Linked DNA regions of Desulfosarcina ovata subsp. ovata. The protein of the gene in region 2 interacts with the protein of the main gene of each other region in a pairwise test. Links are inferred from orthologs where the notes say so. Each region holds a gene or a part of one and is shown on either strand. Other genes may lie near its edges.

Evidence for each region.
Region 1: the proteins of GN112_RS09945 (region 2) and aceE interact in binary tests that used the Escherichia coli proteins (3 or more experiments, as listed by UniProt). The link is inferred for Desulfosarcina ovata subsp. ovata from one-to-one orthologs.

The regions. Positions count from the first base shown.
Region 1 is NZ_AP021879.1:4,864,267-4,874,963, reverse strand. Bases 5,179-8,401 are described here. They hold aceE (pyruvate dehydrogenase (acetyl-transferring), homodimeric type), read right to left. Parts: upstream 8,058-8,401; coding sequence 5,379-8,057; downstream 5,179-5,378. Other genes in these bases: GN112_RS21465 (2-oxo acid dehydrogenase subunit E2), read right to left, coding at 5,179-5,202. In the rest of the region: GN112_RS21490 (amidase), read left to right, coding at 1-218; GN112_RS21485 (hypothetical protein), read right to left, coding at 278-493; GN112_RS21480 (PaaI family thioesterase), read right to left, coding at 805-1,338; magnesium/cobalt transporter CorA, read left to right, coding at 1,366-2,430; lpdA (dihydrolipoyl dehydrogenase), read right to left, coding at 2,437-3,864; more of GN112_RS21465, read right to left, coding at 3,913-5,178; GN112_RS21455 (aspartate/glutamate racemase family protein), read left to right, coding at 8,440-9,180; GN112_RS21450 (electron transfer flavoprotein-ubiquinone oxidoreductase), read left to right, coding at 9,349-10,697. UniProt on the Escherichia coli protein: Component of the pyruvate dehydrogenase (PDH) complex, that catalyzes the overall conversion of pyruvate to acetyl-CoA and CO(2).
Region 2 is NZ_AP021879.1:2,197,221-2,207,462, forward strand. What follows is about bases 3,063-5,830. They hold GN112_RS09945 (endonuclease III domain-containing protein), read right to left. Parts: upstream 4,896-5,830; coding sequence 4,230-4,895; downstream 3,063-4,229. Other genes in these bases: GN112_RS09935 (hypothetical protein), read right to left, coding at 3,063-3,246; GN112_RS09940 (exodeoxyribonuclease III), read right to left, coding at 3,411-4,199; GN112_RS09950 (alpha/beta hydrolase), read left to right, coding at 5,118-5,830. Also shown: GN112_RS09925 (transporter substrate-binding domain-containing protein), read right to left, coding at 1-192; GN112_RS09930 (hypothetical protein), read right to left, coding at 210-2,462; more of GN112_RS09935, read right to left, coding at 2,671-3,062; more of GN112_RS09950, read left to right, coding at 5,831-6,017; GN112_RS09955 (enoyl-CoA hydratase/isomerase family protein), read left to right, coding at 6,351-7,037; GN112_RS09960 (heterodisulfide reductase-related iron-sulfur binding cluster), read left to right, coding at 7,407-7,664; GN112_RS09965 (hypothetical protein), read right to left, coding at 7,703-7,945; GN112_RS09970 (ACT domain-containing protein), read right to left, coding at 8,003-8,533; GN112_RS09975 (hypothetical protein), read right to left, coding at 9,228-10,157. UniProt on the Escherichia coli protein: DNA repair enzyme that has both DNA N-glycosylase activity and AP-lyase activity. The DNA N-glycosylase activity releases various damaged pyrimidines from DNA by cleaving the N-glycosidic bond, leaving an AP (apurinic/apyrimidinic) site.

The DNA.
Region 1 (10,697 bases), 2.7 Mb from region 2 along the record:
TCCCGCTTCTGGGGGCGGTGGCGTTTACCTATCCCTTTAACCTTTCCGGCCATCCGGCCGCGACGGTGCCGGCCGGCCTGACGCCCACGGGGCTGCCCGTAGGCCTGCAGATCGTCGGGCCGCGTCATCAGGACGACCGGGTCCTGCAGGCGTCCCGGGCCTATGAACGGGCCAGGCCCTGGAAAGACCAGCGGCCGGGGGATCTGACTAAGCCTTGACAGTTGCCGGAACGGATTGCGGACCGCTTGCAAAACGGTCCGCAAGAAACCATGCGTGGTTAATAGGGTAGGTGGTTGCGCTGCGTCGTGCGGCCCTCAAAGACAGTCGAAATGCCGTAACGACCCTCGTCGGCAATATCCACTGCCGAGAACAGGGGGGGGGCCATGCTGGCCGCCTGGAAACACTGGACGCGGTTCAGCAATGGGCAGGAAGCGGCACATATGTTTTTATCCTTGTCCCGGTTGGGGCAGTTTCGACAAGGTGACTGCGTCATGAGGGGCTCCTTTCCGTCGGTTTGATGGTGGATAGGGCGGTGGTGATTCCGGGCGCGTCAGAATCGACGACAAACCGTTGCTTGCCATATTCAAAAGCAAGATCGATACCATTTTGAACATATTGAATTTATATATATTTTTTAGATGTCTTCCGATCTGCCATGGCAATATTCCTGACAGATTGTAAAAAAGGGGGATGATGGGCCAGGGGCAATCATGACTTGCGCCGGGTCAGGGATGCGGTATACGTAAGTCCACCATCAAGGTCATTGAAAAGCGCTGTCCGGAGAGACCGGGCGGGTGAAGGCGGTCAGCCTTGCCGGTGCGCTTCGTTCTGCGTCGGTGCATCACCGAAGCGGACATCGCGGACGACGGCATCTTTGGCGATTTTGAAGACGCTGGCGAAGGTCATCACCGTACGGCCGGCTTCGTCCTGAATTTCGCATTGCCCTTTGAGGATGGTATCCTTGCGTTCGGAAACGTGGGCCCGGGCCTGTACGATGCCCTTTTTGACCGGACGCAGAAAGCGGTTTTCCATGGCGATGGTGGCAAAATGGGTGCCCGGCGCCACCACGCTTTTGATGGCCATGACCACGGCGGTATCGGCCAGGCTGACCAAGGCGCCGCCGTGCATCAGCCCGGCCCCCTGGGCCAGGATTTTGAGAAAAGGCATCTGCAGGATCGCCTCACCGGCTTCAGCACTGAGAATTTCCATGCCCAGGAGCTGCTCGTAGGGCGCGCAGCTGATCCAGGCCGGCATGCTGAAACGGTGAGGACCGGTATGATTGTCGGCATCCATGCAGGTGTTTTTAACAGAACCGGCCGAAAAATCAACCGCCAACAAACAGACGTTTTCTATTTGTGAGGTTCCATGTCCCGATTGACCAGAAAATCGACGAAAACGGCCGGAAGCGCTCCCGGCACATTAATTCATGTGGGCGAGAAAAAGACGGATCGTGTCCATCTCTCCATGATGCACTATGCGGGGGCGGAGTTGATCGAGCAATCCCTTGATGGTATCGAAACGGCATTGCCCCGGCTCAAGCCCGGTGCCACCACCTGGATCAACATCGACGGCATTCACGATGTTACCCTCATCGAGCAGATCGGTCGCCTGTTTCACATCCACCCGTTGACCCTTGAGGATATTCTCAACACCACTATGCGGCCCAAGGACGAAGCTTTCGACGAATATCTGTTTGTCGTGCTCAAAATGGTCCGCTACGATGCCACGGATTGTCTCATTACAGCCGAACAGATCAGCCTGATTCTGGGAGAAAACGTCCTGTTGTCCTTTCAGGAGGCGGCCGGTGATGTTTTCGAACCGGTCCGGGAGCGGATCCGGAAGGGAAAAGGGCGAATCCGGACCGCCGGGTGCGACTACCTGGCCTATGCGCTCCTCGACGCCATCGTGGATCATTACTATGTGATTCTGGAAAAACTGGGGGAGCGGCTGGAAGCCCTCGAAGAAAGCATTGACGAAGATGCCGATGCCGGCATGCGGGAAGAGATTCACGACATCCGCCGGGAGCTGATCTACCTGAGGAAACAGGTCTGGCCACTGCGGGAAGTGGTTGCCCACCTGCTCAAGGGAGACAACCCGTTCATCGGTGAAACCACGGGCATGTTCCTGCGCGATGTTTACGATCACACGATCCAGGCGATCGATACCATCGAGTCGTTCCGGGATACCTTGTCAAGCTTGCAGGATCTCTACCTGTCGACCATCAGCAACCGCATGAACGAGGTGATGAAGGTGCTGACCATCATTGCCACCATCTTCATCCCGATCTCCTTCATCGCCGGCGTCTATGGAATGAATTTCTCGCACATGCCCGAGCTTGGCTGGCGCTGGGGGTACCTGACCGTTTGGCTGGTCATCATCGCCGTGGTCGTCGCCATGCTGTTGTTCTTCAAGCGCAAGAAATGGTTGTAAGCTGTTTTATTTCTTCTTTTTCTTGGGCCGGTAGTAGTGCGTGGCCGTGCCGTGGAAAATCTCGGCGGCTTCCTTGAATGTTTCCGACAGGGTCGGATGGGGATGGATGGTCAGCCCCACATCGGTGGCGTTGGCGCCCATCTCCAGGGCCAGGGTCGCCTCGGCGATCATCTCGCCGGCACCGGGTCCTACGATTCCGACCCCCAGCAGCTGTTCCGTCTCGGGGTCGATCACCAGCTTGGTTATCCCGTCACTGCGGCCCAGGGTGGTCGCGCGGCCGGATGCGGCCCAGGGAAAGCGGGTCACTGCCACCGTGAGGCCTTTTTTCTTGGCGTCACTTTCGGTTAGCCCGGCCCAGGCCACTTCCGGGTCGGTAAACACCACCGCCGGTATGGCCACCGGATCGAAAATCACGTTCTTCCCGGCGATGGTCTCCACGGCAATGCGCGCTTCATAGGAGGCCTTGTGGGCCAGCATGGGCTGTCCGGCCACATCGCCAATGGCAAAAACGGCATTCGCGGATGTGCGGCACTGGCCGTTGATGCGCACGAATCCGTTGTCGTCCACCGCCACCCCGGCGTTCTCGAGTCCCAGGCCGGCCGTGTGGGGCCGGCGGCCCACGGCCACCAGAACCCGCTGGAAAAGCTGACTGACCGGCTTTTCGGCATCGCCGCCAAAGGTGACCTTGATTCCGTTTTTCTGGAATTTGACCGCCTCCACGGTGGTGTTCAGCCGGATGGCCTTGAACCGTTCGGTCAGTCCTTTCTGCAGAAAACGCACCAAGTCCCGGTCCGCCCCGGCCAAAAGATGCGGCAGCATCTCCACCACGGTCACCTCGGTCCCCAGGGAGGCGTATACGCTGCCCAGTTCCAGCCCGATATAACCACCGCCCACCACGAGCAGGCTTTTGGGAATCGTTTCCAGGTCGAGGGCATTTTTCGAGTTCCAGATGCGATCGTCATCTGCTGGAAACATGGGCAGCCCCGAGGCCCGGGAGCCTGTGGCCAGGATGGCATACTGGAACCCCAGCGTGCGGGTCTTGCCGTCCGCCTCGGTCAATTGCAGGGTCCGGGCGTCGGAAAACGCCGCCGTGGCACGCACATAGGTGATTTTGCGCTGGGCCACCAGGCGTCCCAGGCCGCCGGTCAGCCCGGCAACCACATCGGTCTTCCACTGGCGCAGTTTATCGATATTGATTTTGGGCTTGCCGAATGAAACCCCCCAGGCATCGGCATCGGCAGCCTCGTTGATCAACCGGGAGACGTGCAGCAGGGCCTTGGATGGAATGCAACCCCGGTACAGGCAGACGCCACCGGGGTTTTCCGCCGGATCGATGAGGGTTACATCCATGCCCAGATCGGCCGCCAGAAACGCGGCCGCGTATCCGCCTGGCCCGGCACCGATCACCGCCACGTGGGTTTGATTGTCAGTCATGCAGCATACTCGCTTTCTTCACTTTGCGACGCGGGCAATCCACGCCGATTATTCGAAAAACAGGGCTAACGGTTGCTCCAGGCCTTCACAGATCCACCGCAGAAAGCGTGCCGCGTCGGCACCATCGAGCATGCGGTGATCGTAGGAGAGGGAGAGCGGTAAAATGGTTCGCGGCTCGAACCGATCCTTTATATAAACCGGCCTGACCGAGGAACGGCTCACGCCCAGAACGGCCACCTGGGGCCACAGCACCAGCGGCGTAAAGCCAACCCCTCCGATACCACCTTGGTTGGAAATGGTAAAGGTCCCGCCCTGCATTTCATCGGGTTTGATTTTTTTGCTGCGTGCCCGTGACGTCAGGTCACCGATCGCACCGGCCAGTTCGAGAATGCTTTTGCGGTCGGCATCCCGGACCACCGGAATGAGAAGCCCTCGCGGGGTTTCGGCCGCGATGCCGATGTGGATATATTTTTTCAGGATGATCCAGTTGCTGGCAACGTCAATGCTGGCATTGAAGCGGGGAAAGCGCTTCAGGGCTTCGGCAGCGACCCGGGTGAGGATCGCCGTCAGGGTCAGCCGTGCCCCGGCCTGCTCCGCCCGCGCAGCATTTTTTTCGATAAAGGCCATCACGCCGCTGATGTCGGCTTCATCGAACTGGGTGACATGGGGAATGGTACTCCAGCCGGTGGTTGTGCTCTGGGCGGTCAGCCGCCGGACGGTTTCCATCTCCTTGACCTCGACCGGCCCCCATTGGCTGAAGTCGGGGTGGGGGGCCGTGTCGGCCGAAGGCACCGTTCCTTCATGGCCGGCCGGTTCCGGCATGCGCCGACGAACATGCGCCTTTACGTCCGCTTCGCTGATTCGCCCGCCCGGACCGCTGCCCTGGACCGTGTAAATATCGACACCCAGTTCCCGGGCGATGCGCCGGGTCGACGGCGCGGCAGGCACGGGAGAACGATCCGTGGCGGGAGCCTCGGGCACCACTGCCGCGGCGGCGGGTTTGGTTGGTGCCACGGTTCCGGGTTCGGTCGCCTCGGTAACCTCGCCGGTATCGGCGGGCGAACCGTCGGCCGCTTCGTTTTCGGTTTGCAGGGGGGCCGTTTCGGTTTCCAGCCGGGCAATCACATCGCCCACTTTCATCTGGGCACCCGGACGGGCCAGTACCTCGGTAATCCGACCGGCAAAGGGCGATGGAATTTCGACCAGTGCCTTGTCGGTCTCCAATTCGATCACCGTATCGTCCACCGCGATGGTATCCCCTTCCTTGATATGGACGGCCACAACCACACCCGCTTCAACGTTTTCTCCAATTTCCGGAACCTTGATGGCTTCTGTCATGGATTCTCCTTCCATTAGGCTGGCGGAAAGAAATAATTCCACCATCCTGCTTGTCTTTGTGCCCGTCTACCGCGTTACCGCCACCGGCACATATTCCCGATATGCACCGGTGGCGGCGCCTTGTAGACGACCCCAAATCCGGTGCGATCTGGGGGAATTATTTCTTTCCGCCAGCCTTAGACAAACAAGGGGTTGGACCGATCGGGATCGATCTCCAGCGACCGACGGGCCTTGTTGACCGTGGCCATGGGTATTTTTTTCTCACGGGCCAGGCCGGCCAGCGCGGCAAAGGCGATATGCCGGGCATCCACCTCGAAAAAATCCCGCAATGCCTCACGCGTATCGCTGCGGCCGTATCCGTCGGTTCCCAGGCTGATCAGCGGGCCGGGGAGGTGGCGGGCAATGCTTTCGGGCAGCACCTTGAGGTAATCGCTGGCCGCCACAAACACTCCCGCGGCACCGTCGGTCTGCCTTTGCAGGAACGATCGCCGCGGCGGTTTTCCCGGATGGAGCCGGTTCCAGCGATCGGTGTCCTGGGCGTCCCAGTAAAGGTTCTTATAGCTGGTGACGCTCCAGACCGTGGTGGCCACACCGTATTCGGACTCCAGCCGTTCGGCGGCCTTGAGGCATTCATTGAGGATGGCGCCGCTGCCCAGAAGGTGGGCGCTGGCTTTGGCTTTGGGAATTCCCGGGGCCTGGAACCGGTAGATGCCGCCCAGAATCCCCGCTTCCGCGTCTTTGGGCATGGCCGGCATGGCGTAAAATTCGTTGCCGATGGTCAGGTAGTAGACCAGGTTTTCCCCCGCCTCCAGCATGCGGCGCAGTCCTTCGCGTACGATGACGGCGATTTCAAAGGCGAAAGCGGGATCGTAAGCCAGAAGCGATGGATTGGGCAGGGCCAGGACGTGACTGTGGCCGTCCTGATGCTGCAGCCCTTCGCCGGCCAGCGTGGTGCGGCCGGCCGTGGCGCCGAGCAGGAAACCGCGTGCCTGAACGTCGCCGGCGGCCCAGATCATGTCGCCGATGCGCTGAAAACCGAACATGGAGTAAAAGAAGAAAAACGGCACCATGTTGATGTCAAAGGTGGAGTAAGCCGTGCCGGCGGCGATGAACGAAGCCATGGATCCGGCCTCGGTAATGCCCTCCTCGAGGATCTGGCCATCGGTAGCCTCCCGGTAGTAGAGCAGGCTGCCGCGGTCCACCGGCTCGTAGTTCTGCCCCATATGGGAGTAGATGCCGATTTTGCGGAACAGGCTCTCCATGCCGAAAGTACGTGCTTCGTCGGGAACGATGGGAACAATATAGCGCCCGATTTTCCTGTCGGCCAGCAGTTTGTTCAGCAGGGTCACCATGACCATGGTGGTGGCCACCTCGCGCCGGTCGGAGCCCTTGAGGAATTCGCCGTAAAGAGATTTTGCCGGCGGACGGAAAACGGGCACCGACACGCTGCGGGCCGGCAGAAAACCGCCCAGGGAGCGTCGCCGCGCCTTGAGATAACGGATCTCCTCACTGTCGTCGTCAGGCCGGTAAAACGGCGCATCCTGAATGCGGTCATCGGGGACAGGAATGCCGAAGCGGCTTCTGAAGTGGCGCAGTTCGGCTTCATTGAGTTTTTTCTGCTGATGGGTGACGTTGCGCCCCTCACCGGCCTCGCCCAGGCCATACCCCTTGATGGTCTTGGCCAGAATCACCGTGGGCGAGCCCTTGTGTTTCACCGCCGCCTGATAGGCGGCATAGACCTTCTGGGGGTCGTGTCCCCCGCGGCGCAGTTTGGCCAGCTGCTCGTCGGTATAGTTCTCCACCATGCGGGTCAGTTCCGGGTAGCGGCCGAAAAAATCCTTACGGATATAGGCACCGCCGGCCACGGAGTACATCTGATACTGGCCGTCGGGCACCTCTTCCATGCGCCGGACCAGCAATCCCTGATTGTCCTGGGCCAGCAGCGGATCCCAGTCATCCCCCCAGATCACCTTGATGGCGTTCCAGCCGGCGCCGCGAAAAGCCGCTTCCAGTTCCTGGATGATCTTGCCGTTACCGCGCACCGGGCCGTCGAGACGCTGGAGGTTGCAGTTGATGACGAAAACGAGATTGTCCAGCCGCTCCCGGGCCGCCAGGGTGATGGCCCCCAAGGTCTCGGGTTCATCGGTCTCGCCGTCGCCCAGAAACGCCCATACCCGCCGGTCATCGGGCGGTTTGATGCCGCGGTCTTCCATGTAGCGGTTGAAACGGGCCTGGTAGATGGCCATGATCGGCGACAGGCCCATGGACACCGTGGGGAACTGCCAGAAGTCGGGCATCAGGTAGGGATGCGGGTATGAACTCAATCCGCCGCCCTGGGCCAGTTCGCGGCGGAAATTCTCCATCCGGGGCTCGCTGATGCGGCCTTCCAGAAACGCACGGGCGTATATGCCGGGTGCGGCGTGGCCCTGGAAGAAAACGATATCGCCGGGGTGGCCGGCGCTTTTGGCACGAAAAAAATGGTTGAAGCCTACTTCATAGAGGGTGGCACTGGAAGCAAAGGTGGAGATGTGGCCACCGATACCCGCGTGTTGACGGTTGGCCCGTACCACCATGGCCATGGCGTTCCAGCGGATGATGCTTTTGATGCGCCGTTCAATCTCCCGACTGCCGGGAAACGCCGGTTGGCGGTCTGCGGAGATGGTGTTGATGTAGGGCGTATTGGCGCTGAAATGGGCCTGGACCCCCTGCTGGTGGGCCCGCACCTGAAGCATGCGCAGCAATTCCAGTACGCGTTCGGGGCCCTGGTTTTGATAGATGTAATCCAGGCTTTCGATCCACTCCCGATTTTCCTGGACAATCGCCCGAACAGCGGCATCGGTATCGGTTTGGGTCATCGGCACCTCCCTGTACGGAGATAAGGTCAAGGCCTGCCGGGAGGCCCGCCTTGGTAAAGGTCTCAATCCATCCAGCCGGAGAAAGGGGAAAAACGAACCGGGTGCCGGGCAATCGACACAGATGATATTTTGGTTTGTATCCGGCCCGCTGTCAACAGGCGGGTGCATGATCACCCCGGCTGGCCGTATTTAATCTGAAATTCGCTCAATATACTATTCGTTGCCCCTTGTTTTCGGATGGATGACTGTCAAATGCCAAAATCCAAATGCCCATTGACAGCGGCCGGGAATCCCCGCAAATGAGCCTTGACAGTTTTCTGAACCAATAGTATACAACTGATAAAACTTTAAGTGTACTTATGTCATTTGCAAAGAGTCCAATATGCCCTTGTATCGCGTCGACAATCCCCGTCAATCCTGGTACGGCGAGTCCATCGGCATTCTGATTCTGGATGCCGCCTACCCCTGTATTCCGGGGAATGTGGGCAATGCCACCACCTTCGATTTTCCGGTGCGCTACCAGGTGGTCAAGGATGCCTCCATCGATCGCCTGCTCAACCGGCGCGACCCCTCCCTGATCGATGCCTTCATCGCTGCTGCCCGGCAGCTGGAGGCCGACGGGGTCAAGGCGATCACCGGTGCCTGTGGATTCATGGCCCTGTTTCAGCGCGAGATTGCCGCAGCCGTCTCGATTCCGGTGTTTGTCTCCAGTCTGCTGCAAATTCCGTTTATGCATCAGATTGCCGGCCCCGGCCGGCGGATCGGGATCATCACCGCAAATGCCGATGTCTTGACCGATGCCCACTTTGCGGCCGTGGGGGTCACGCCGGATATTCCCATGGCCGTGGCCAGCATGCAGGGCCGGGATGAATTCCGGGAGGCGGTGCTGGAGGAGAAGGGCACCCTGGATTCCGATCGCATGCAAGCCGAAGTGCTCGCGGAAGCCGTTGCGCTGGTTGACCGCTATCCGGACATCGGCGCCATGCTGCTCGAGTGCAGCGATCTGCCGCCCTTTGCCCATGCGGTTCAAGCAGCGACCGGAAGACCTGTCTTCGATTTTATCACCATGATCCGCTACGTGAAGAGCGCATTGGATCAGCGACCCTATCGCGGAAACATGTGAGCGATGAACCCGATTGGACGGATCATCTGGGACCGGCGGTTCGGTTTTCATCCCCGAGCCCTTGTTTTTAGTGATAAATCAAGCTATCTGACCCCTCTAATCAGTCAGCGTATTCAGCGACTATCGCCGTGCACTTTGCGGATAACCTGAAAAAGAGGGGGGAAGACCATGACCACGCACGAATCCATTGATTTTGATGTCCTTTTTATCGGTGGCGGCCCCGCCAACCTGGCCGGTGCCATCCGGCTGATGCAACTGGCCGCGGAAAAGGGACGTGAATTGGAAGTGGCCCTGATCGACAAAGGTGCTGCCATCGGCTCCCATGCCATCAGCGGGGCGGTGATGAATCCCGTGGCCATTGCCGAACTCTACCCGGATTACCGGGACCAGGGATTCCCCGTGGAACAAATGGTTCGTGGGGACGGGTTCTATTTCCTGACGGGTCAACGTAGCTTCAAAGTGCCCATGGTGCCGCGCCAGATGCACAATACCGGCTTTCCCATCGTCAGCCTTTCCCGGGTCTGCCGCTGGCTGGGGGAGAAGGCCGAAGAACTGGGCATCAATATTTTCCCCGGCTTCGACGGCAAGACGATCCTCATGGCCGGTGACGGCAAGACCGTTGCCGGCGTGCGTACCGGTGACAAGGGGCTGGACAAGGACGGCAAGCCCAAGACCAATTTCGAACCGGGGATCGACCTGATGGCCAAGGTGACCGTATTGGGCGAGGGCGCCCGCGGAAGCCTCACCAAGGAGCTGGCCGGGCGCCTGCCCATCCGTTCCGGCCGGCTGCCCGAATTGTTTGAAACGGGCATCAAAGAGGTTATTCAACTGCCCGAGGACCATTTTTTCAAGGAGAGTCCCTTCAACGACATTCACACTCTGGGATTCCCCCTGGATCTGAATACACCCGGCGGCGGTTTTGTTTACGAAATGGCCGACAACCGCATCGCGTTGGGCTTCCTGGTGGCGCTGGGCTACGAGAATCCGGCATTGGACATTTACGATACGTTCATGCGTTTCAAGGGGCACCCCCTGATCCAGAAACTCATCCGCGGCGGCAAAGTGATCGAACAGGGCGCCCGGGCCGTTTCCACCGGCGGCTGGTTCAGTATGCCGCAACTGGCGGTGGACGGCGCGCTGTTCACCGGCAACGCTGCCGCCATTCACAGCACACCGGCCATCAAGGGCATTCACCTGGCCATGAAATCGGGCATGCTGGCCGCCGAGACGATCATGGATGCCATCGAGGCCGGCGATGCCGGACGCCGGACCCTGGCGGCATATGGCCAGCGTCTGGCCGACAGCTGGGTCGGTGAGGAGTTGCGCGAGGGGCGCAATTTCGCCCAGGCCTTGGCAAAAAAAGGGCCGGCCAAGTGGATCCACCTGGCTGCCCAGCACGTTACCGGCGGCAAGGGGCTGAGAGATCGCCTGCCGGCGGTGGACGACGCCACGACCCTCAAACCGCAGCGTTCCGACAGCCTGGATGTGGAAAAGTACGACGTGCCCAAGGATGATCC
Region 2 (10,242 bases):
GCAATCACCATCCATGATTGAAGCAAACAGGAAAACAAGACTGAACAGGAGCATGAAACCACCTTTCAGCTCCAACACGGCGAAGAAAGTGTGATGGTTCTTTTTATCTGCAATTCCGAACGTTGGCCATCGAATGGTTTCCGTTTTGTGACCGTGTTTGCGGTCGACAGATCGGCAAATGCAGTTTTTCATTGTTATCATCCCCATGTTTAAGCGGCATTTCCAAGGAATTGGACGTAGATATGGTTGGCGTCATTATTGGCGTTTCTGACCACCCTGGCGCAACGCTCTTCTTTACCGATCTTGACCGTTCCCTCGGTTTCAGGCATCAAAGGCGTTTTCGTTTTAAGCTCAGCGCCAAACGATGAAATATTCAAAACTCGGGCAAATATTTCATCCCCTTCATCCGAGCACCATTTGGCACGCCTGAAAATTGGCCGTTGCCGTTCCTCTGTACGCTGGTCCAGACCACCTGCTTTACCCGCCGCTTTTTCCATACCCTCCACCCATTTTTGCAGGATTTTGCCCAAAGCGATCCCCAAAATGGCTGCGGTTATGGTTACAAAGCAGCCGAAGCCCCATGTGTTACGTAAATCCTGCGAATACAGAAGGAAAAATACAACGAGGGAAACAAGCCCGGTCATCCCCCCTTGCCCCCATAATAGCCATTTTAATTGGCCTTTCGAACGGTTGGCTCTCTGGGTGTAGAGGGCGGCGAAAAAGGCTGTGACTGTTGGGACGAAAGCCCACCACCAACACCTGAAGAGGTCAGGGAACTCACCCCCCAAAGCCTTTAATGCTCCCAACAGGAATACGCTGAACGAAAATCCAACGCCAGCGGAACATAGTGCCTCGGCCACCTGGGCTGCCGACGATAGAGACCTTTCTTTTATTTCCCCCAGTTGAAGTCGCTCCCTTCCGCGTTCAAGCGACCGCTGGCAGAAATATCCTCCTACCGTGGCCAACAAATGCAACAGACAAGACGCAACTGCCCAGAATAACACCCCGTTAATGTCATTTGGAATGAGATGATTCGGGTTTCCATTTCCAAGCCACGTTTGTACATAATGGTATGCAAGCGAACAAACAAAGACAACAAACAAAGCCCCTACCGCCAACCAGGTAATAACTACCGAATCCAGCTGCGTCCGGATCCGATTGGATTGTTTCAAACCAAAAGCATCGAGAAGATTTCGACACTGCTGTCTTGAACGACCAACAGCAAGAACGCTGCAGACGATGAGCTGAATGATCTCCTCTGATGTTTTCTTAACAACGGATATGAGATTTTTTTCCTGTTTCTGGAAATATATTCTTTCAAACTTTGTCGCTGACTCGAGTTTTTGGGCCAGCAATTTTTCCGCATCTTTCAGCGTTTCGGGTTGCATCGGTTTCCGGGAAGCCCTTATGGCTGAAGCTGAGAGGATCTCGGCCTGGTCAAGTCGTTCGTCGTTTGCCATTTTATGGATATCGGTGATGCGTTGTGTGGCGAGCATGTGCATCTTCATCATCTTTGCTTTAAGTTCTTTGAACTCGCCATTATATCTCTCTGCCAATTTGGAGAAAACCGGTTCACGGTTGTATTTCAGCAGCAAATAATAAAGGTATCGAGCCCGGGCCATCAGAAACCAAAGGTCATCCCCGGTATCGTAAAAGTCATTTTTTTGGTTTAGACGCCAATGCTGCTCTTTCAGTAGCTCATCAATGATCCTTTCTTGGGGAACGAAACTGTCCATTTCCTTCTCGAAAGTCTCGATCAATGTTCTCGCTTCAGTGGGGATTGCGGCACGTTCCTGCAGCCGCAGCCTGAATCGCCGTTCAAACTCGGAAAATGGACGCATACCGGCCCAAAGCACGGTGGTCATCATTACGGCATAAGGAGCGAGTTTGGCCGTACCGACAGGATCGTAGACTCTCATTTCTCCGGAAAACGGCAAAAGGCCAAACAGCTTATGTGCATCCGACAATCCGGGAATAGGCGTTTGAAGTGCGTTTGAAGCAGTGACAAACGAACCAAGCACACTGGATATCAGATCAGGGAAAAAAATAATCCCCGCGTAAACACCAACCATCAGCAAACCGTAAGAGGTATTCCAGCCAAGAAACCTCAGCCAGGTAGTAAAATGGCGGGCAGGCCTGGGGCGAAAACCCTTGGGGGCCATGCCTGGGCCGGCCCACTCGTTAAACTTGAACCAGTAAAATAAGAAAACAATGACCAAACCCAATATCGAAGTAAAATTGAACACTCCGGTAGTAGCGCTTTCACCCGGCAACTGATTGCCCACCACGACTATGTCATCCAGGAAATCTGGGTATTCAGCCAATTTGATGAGAAGGAAGGATGATAGTAATCCGAGTATTGATAGAATACGCATCATTGATCCTTTTGCTTGGTCGTTCAAATGGTTTTGGTTGCGACCTGACGGATCGGTAACTAAAAACGTTGTAATTCCCTGCCGCATTCGCTTCTGTGACAACAAAACGGGAGGTATTCGCCGTAACAAGGAGAGGGATAAAATTTGTTTGCGCGTAGTCGGTTAAATGACTTTGAATTAATCTTATTCTTAATTGGTGGGAACAAAATAGCTGTGATTCAGATCACACCTTTCGAAATGTTTATCAATAACGCCGTTACGACAAAACCAATGCTGTGACCCAGGACCGCCGCAGTCAGGCACCGACCATCTGGCGCCCCCGTTTGCGATAGTAGTGCAGGCCGACCAGCCCTGCCTTTTTGATCCGGTTGGTGGATTCAAAGGCCTGGATGGTTTTCAAATCTTCCCCGTCAATCCCGGGAACGGCCAGAACCGGGCTGATGTACTGGGCGTGACGCTGGATCAGCCCGGAACCATGCAGATCGGTACGGGTTAGAATGCCGATCAGGCTGAACTGGCTCCCGGATCCCGCCAGCACCTCCATAACCGCCCGGTCGCACCTGAGGTTATTTAAAAACAGATCCAGCGGATTCCGCGTCCAGCGGGTGCTGAACACCCATCGGCTGACCTTCTTTGAATAGCCGTGAAGCTGCCATTGGATGGCGCGCCGGTTGTTGATCACCGCCACAGCGGAAAAATCAAAAGCGTACCCGTTGTCGATGGTGGTGTGGCGATTGTAACTGAGGTATTGCAGATTCTGGGTTTTGGCGGGCATGCCGCCGATGACGAGGATGTCTTTCAATAACGCGGTATTGGGCTTTACCACCCGATCCACGCAGTGGATAAGCCCATCGATAAAGTCGCTTTTCATCCTTCCCCCCCGGTTCCGGTCCGACTGTTTCCGATGCAATCCGACATCTGTAGACTATTATCTACTTGACATGTCGTTCGGCATCCGTCAAGCCATATTCATAAGGGAAAAACCATCAGCGGCCGTGATCCGGTAAGGGCGCGCCAAATACTTCCCGGATTCTTTCAGAATTCCAGGACCAGTCCCACGGGGCAGTGGTCCGATCCGAAAATGGCGTTGTCGATGAATGCGTCCTTTACCCAACCGCTTTTGATCATGTCCTCGGAAACAAAAAAGTAGTCAATCCGCCACCCCGCGTTGTTCTTGCGTGCGTTGAAGCGATAGGTCCACCACGAATATTTGACCGTATCGGGGTAGAGATACCGGAAGGTGTCTACATAGCCCATCCCGACGATGCGATCCAGCCACTGGCGCTCTATGGGCAGAAACCCGGAACGGGTCGAATTGGGGCCGGGATTCTTCAGGTCGATCTCGTTGTGGGCCGTGTTGAAATCCCCGGTGATGATCAAGCTCCGGCCCTGCCGGCGCAATCCTTCGGTGTAGTCGAAGAATGCTTCGTAAAAATCGAGTTTGTACTGCAATCGGTCGTCATTCATCTGGCCATTGGGAAAATAGACGTTGAAGAAGGTAAAGGCATCGAATTCCATTTCGACGATGCGCCCTTCATCGTCAAAACGGGGCATTCCCAGTCCGTGGTTCACTGACTTCGGGGTCAGCCGCGTATAAGCCGCCACACCGCTGTAGCCCTTTTTCACCGTGGAGAAGGAGAAGGCCGCATCGTAGCCGTCGATCGCTTTCATGGCCGGGGTCAGTTGGTCTTCCTGAAGTTTGGTCTCCTGGAGCCCGATGATGTCCGCATCCAGGCTGCGGATCGATTCGAGGAAGTCCTTCTTCATGACGGCCCGATAGCCGTTGACGTTCCAGGAAACGAGTTTGAGGGTCTGCTTGGGCATGGTGTTCAGTCCTCCTTGTCTTTGGATGCTTCAACGGTGGCGGTCCACACCGGTTTGGGGACACATGTCAGTCACCGGGCAGCGGCTGCAAAAAGGCGATACCGGCCGGCAGAGCATCTGCCCGAAGGCCACCAGCAATTCATTGTAGCGGACCCAGTGGCGCTTGGGCAGCTTTTTGCGCAGGGCCATTTCGGTCTGATCCGGCGTTTTGGTGTTCACGTAGCCGATGCGGTTGCTGATGCGGTGGACGTGGGTATCCACGCAGATGGCCGGGATCTTGAACCCTTCCACCAGCACCAGGTTGGCGGTCTTGCGGCCCACGCCGGGAAGGGCGGTGAGCGCTTCCAGCGTATCGGGCACCTGGCCGTCATACCGGTCCAGCAGGATGCGGCTGATCTCCAGAAGCCGTTTGGCCTTGGTGGGGTAGAACCCCACGGGATAGATCCGTTTTTCGATGGCCTCGGGTGTCAGCCGGATCATCGCCTCGGGTGTCCGGGCCACCTTGAAAAGGCGCTCCGCGGCCGGGCCGGTCACCTCGTCCTTGGTCCGCAGGGATAGCAGGGTGGAGACCAGCACCTCGAAGGGGCTCGCGCCGCGGTTGGCAATAAAGGTAATAATGGGGGCATCCCACTGGCGGTAGTGGGTTTCGATGGCAGCGACAAAATCATCGATATTAAACGTGCGCTTTCTGGGCATAACCGCTTCTTTCTCTGTCTGCATCAGATGTCGGCAGGATTTCCGGTAAGGGAACCGCTCTGCATGCATACACGGATCGGCCGCCCAGGTAAAGTCAAAGTGCTCCGGTTCATAAACTTGTGCACCGGTCACCTTTGCTGTACGATGTGTCGTCGTATTTTCGAACAATATCCCACGTCCACCGCCGATGGGGTAGCCATCAAAAAGAGAGGAAACGTATAAATGCTGAGCTTACGAAGTAGACTGTGCCGCTTAACAACAAAATATATAGTTGCCCCCAAGCTGAACAATATAAGTTCCATCGATGACGCCAGAAAAGACATGGAAAAAATGGCGCGGTTTTCAAAACTCCCGCCCCATACCCAGGTTGAAAAAGTTCAGTTAAACGGGATTCCCGCTGAATGGGTTTATGCAAACACGGCTCGTGAAGACAGGGCTATCCTATTTCTGCATGGGGGTGGCTATAATCTGTGTTCTCCCAACACCCATCGCGAAATAGGCGCCCACATTTCCAAAGCAAGTGGTGCAAAATTGCTGCTGATCGATTATCGACTGGCCCCGGAATATCCCTTCCCAGCGGCTCTGGAAGACGCGCTTTCTGCATACCGTTGGCTGATCAATCAGGGACTGCCAGGGAAAAGCATTGCCATTGCGGGAGATTCCGCAGGAGGAGGATTAGCATTATCCACCGCCATCTCAATACGCGATGCAGGCGATCCTCTGCCTTCATCAATCGCGTGTATCTCCCCGTGGACCGATTTGGTTTTTACCGGCAATTCAATCAAAACAAACTCGGAAATAGATCCTTTGGTAGATGCTCCAGCAGGAAAAGTTATGGCGGAAAACTATATCGGGGACAATGATCCCCATAATCCGGGGATATCACCCCTGTATGCCGATTTAAAAGGTCTCCCGCCATTACTGATTCATGTTGGCACGGACGAACTGCTATTGGATGATTCAAAACGCGTTGCAAAAAAGGCCGAAGACGCAGGAGTTAATGTAACCTTAAAGATTTATGATAAATTATGGCACGTCTTTCATTTGAACTTGAAAGCCATGCCTGAGGCAAGGGCAGCCGTGGCTGAGTTTGCCGCTTTTATTAAAAAGCATTTTGAATAGAATCGGTGGGATTGCTTGGCAAGTCTTGGACCCAGCCAGATGAAGGCGAAGGGTGCCGCGGCAGACAACAGTAGGCCTGCTGAACAGCTTTTTACAAAAAGTGGCCCATAATTTGGGTTGAATGAGTCCGAAACAAAGAAAACTGTGTATTATTTCGATCAGTTGATGTATTATATCCATAAATTGTATTGTAATACCGTGATGTTGTATCGGAATAACAAGACCTGTTTAAAAATATCCTATTATTCCAAATTAAAAGTTCAGCAAATGTTCAGCAATTAAACCCAAGTGTGTTGGTTATCCGAATCAACTCTAAATGTAAGGGGGCGAAATATGGCATTAATGGACTATACCATTGAAGACAATGTGGCGGTATTAAGCATGAACAGCGGGGAAAATCAGTTTGGTTTCCCCTTTATTGATGCCTTCCTTGAGGTGCTTGATAAAATCGAAAGAGACACCGATGCCAATGTACTGGTAACGAAATCTTCCCATGATAAAATATGGTCCGCTGGTATCGATCCGGACTTAGAAAATGAAGAAAAAACAAAATTGACCAAGAAATTCCGCGTCCAAATGTATTCATTATACAGACGCATTTTAACATATCCCATGATCACCGTTGCAGCTATCACCGGACATGCCTTTGCCGCGGGAGCGTATCTTGCCTTTTCCCATGATTTTCGTTTTATGCGAAAAGACAAGGGGTGGCTCTGCCTGCCGGAAGTCGATCTTGGCATAAATATCGGGCGCGTTCTCACCTCTATTGCACGACGTGCTGTTCCGGATTATAAATTCGAAGAGATGCTGTATACCGGCAAAAGATTAACAGCCGAGGAATGTGCGGAACACCATATTGTTTATAAGGCTTGCCATATGGATGACCTCATGAACGAAGTGCTTTCCTTTGCCAAGGCTCAAAACAAAGACAGGCGCATTATCCGCCTAATGAAACAAGAAACAAATCAACAGCTTCTGAAAATCATTGATGATACCATATTGTTCTTGGCTGATTTTTAACAGTCTACAATTTAATAGCCGATCACTCAGAGCCTGTTTGAGAAGTCTGGATCAGGCCCGATAACAAGGCGGAACGTGGCTCGAAAGCGGAGCATATACGTAATATGTGAGCATTTTGAGACACTTTCCAACGCCGTTAGCGGGCCTTAGACGGATTTATCAAACAGGCTCTCAGATAGGGAATGCTCACCCGGCCCCGGCTGTTCAACGCCCTAGTGGCTATGGGTGAGAAGCTCCAGGGGATTTTCTCCCGCCCGGCGGACGAACTGCTGGGATCGTCCTGCTTCAAGATCATGTCGCCCCTGATCGGGGACCGCCATTTTCTGCCCCTGGCCGAGAAGCCGTTTCGTAAGAGGGTGCCCCGCCTGCATGATGCAATTGACCGACATGCTCTCGCAGCATGGGGCTCGCATCAATGTTCGCCATCCGTATGTGACCTGGATTACCGGGCCGGCCCCATTTCTGGAAAGCAAATTGGCGGATGTGGCGGCGACGAACGCGGACCTTTTGGTCACCGAGTGCCCGGGGTGCGTCATGCAATTGCGCGGCGGTGCTGAGAAAAAGGGGATGAAACTTTCGGTCAAACACATTGCCGAAGCGATGGTACAGGCTTTGGAGAAAACCTGAGCCGATAAAATGCGATTGCCTGCAACCACTCGATGCCGTCAGCTGAAAAAGTAGCGGAAGTCCGGATAAAAAATCGCCACGAGAAACAAAATCGTGCTGATGAGAATCGTCAGCACGCCGAAAAGTTTGATGCCTTCCGCCGACCAGCGGGATGCAAAGATATTGATCAGGAAGCCCGACGCGAAGGTCCCTTCCAGCCATTCGGCGCCTCCCCAGCGGACCACCCACAGCCAGAAGAGCAGATTGAGCAGGTAGCAGGCAACGAGTTCGGTCAGGGACATTTACTTCCTCTTTTCTGCCTATGGAATGAGGCAGTCCAAAAAACATTATCTCAACGTCTATGGAATCGATTGAACGTGGTGTCCCGCTTCAGCAAGCGCGTTGATGGCGCGCTTTAAATTGGAATCCTTGACAAGCACATAGTCCGTGTCAAAGGTCGACAGGGCAAATATGGGAATCCCGGCATCGGATAACGGTTGCGCAATTTTCACGAGAATTCCCGTCAGTGCAAAATCGAGCGGGCCATCGATCGCCAGAGCACGCCATCCACGCTCGGCCCGGACATCTTCGGGAACGTCTGCCGCCTGACAAACGATCGAGGTTTCTTCCGTCGTCCACACGATGGCGTGCAGGGTTCCGGACAATGCCCAGGCAGGGACAGCGCGTTTTGCCGGCAGTCGGCAAACCGCCAGGTGGTCGGGAAGCAACTTGAGGTTCAAAGTCATCGGCGCCTCAATGATCACGGGGTTTGTCCCATCCAGCGACCGAAAAATGGACACTTGATCAGGTAAATGGATCGTCGCTGCCAACATATGCCAGTATGGTACGGGCGTGTCAAGATCGCCGACGGACCGGTCACCATCAGACAAGCTGGGGATGCCTGCCTTGAAAATCTTTACCTAATCTTTATCTTACCTTTACCCATCCCTTAAACGGGAGTCTTATTGTTTGTCCATGAGAGCCAATCAACGGACAGACGTAATGGAGGTGTGTAATGAAAAGAACAATCATCGCCGTCCTGGCACTGGCTGCCGTGTTTATCGCGCGAAATGGCGAAATGGCGAAATGGGGTAATGGCGAAATGGGGTCGCACCAATCTATCATACTGTAATTCATAGATTTAGGTTCCAAAACCAAGTGTTATTTGCATCAATATCGCACTTTTCGGCATCAAAATGAGCATTATAGGGATCGACTATTTCTTTCAACTCGAAGCCATCCTTGGTAGGACGAACACGTCGGCCAACTGAAAGAGCTTGCATTTTCCTTTTTACATCAGCCAAAAAGACTTTTTCACCAACTGCAATGGACTGCGTCCACTTACTGTCATGTCAACGATCTTCCCCAAAAACCCCCTACGCTTTTTCCGCTGGTTGAATTCTTGCCCAACTCGACCGGCAATGAGCTGCATCGACTTGGGTATAATCCCCTGGGATTTATCGTCATAAACCAGCAAATGGATTGGATGTCACTACATAATTCAGAATGACCAGACCGTATCGTTTTTTCGCCTCAAAAAGCCACTGCAACCAACATTATCAAAGAGCGATTCTGAATTTCAGATTATTTTGGACAGCAGTGATCTACGATTAAAACTATATCAGTACCTTCGAAACTATCTTCTTGATTTATTAAAAAGCCACTCACCACCATTTCTACTGAATCTGTTGTTACTGAATCCTGTACTATTTGCCTATCAAACTTAACCATGAGATCCAAAACGCCATTATTGTTATAGTCTCCTACCTCTGAGGGCCTTAGTTCAACCGGGATTGAGATATCTTCAATATTTAAAAATATGGTATTAGTATCGATATCATTCACATCATAACTGGCCGGTAACTCAATATAACAAGTAATATATCGACCTTTGCTTTTTAAATTAATAGTATCTGGGTGTACATCTATAATAGCAGAAATTACCGATAAAGGTTCGATGGCTCTAACAAAGTTTGAATCTAAAATGTGGTGATACTCTCTGTTTATACCGACAGCTACTTGGACTTTATTTCCGTCGCAAGTAGCTTCTCTCCATCCCGTGATGCTATCGTATATTAACCAAGTATAATTATCGCTATATCCTATACAAACGCTGCCTGGAGGCCTTTCTGAGCAATCTCCTGAGTACGATGGTTGTTCAAAATAGTTTGTCATGCAAGCTGCTTCATCAACATAGTAGGCAGCAATAGAGTTTGAATCTAAAATATGGTGATACTCTCTGTTTATACCGACAGCTACCTGGACTATATTTCCGTCGCAAGTAGCTTCTCTCCATCCCGTGATGCTATCGTATATTAACCAAGTATAATTATCGCTATATCCTATACAAACGCTACCTGGAGGCCTTTCTGTGCAATCTCCTGAGTACGATGGTTGTTCAAAATAGTTTGTCATGCAGTCCTGGGAAGCAAAAGATACCAGAGGCACAAAAAAGGAAAACAATATTCCAACCATTAAAACTGGATTGCGAAATCGCCGTCTATCTTTTTTCATTATTCCCCCCTATAATTAAATTTTAATGAGAAATTTATTTAATATGAGCCAATTTCAAAATGTTCAATCGGGGGAAAGATCAAGA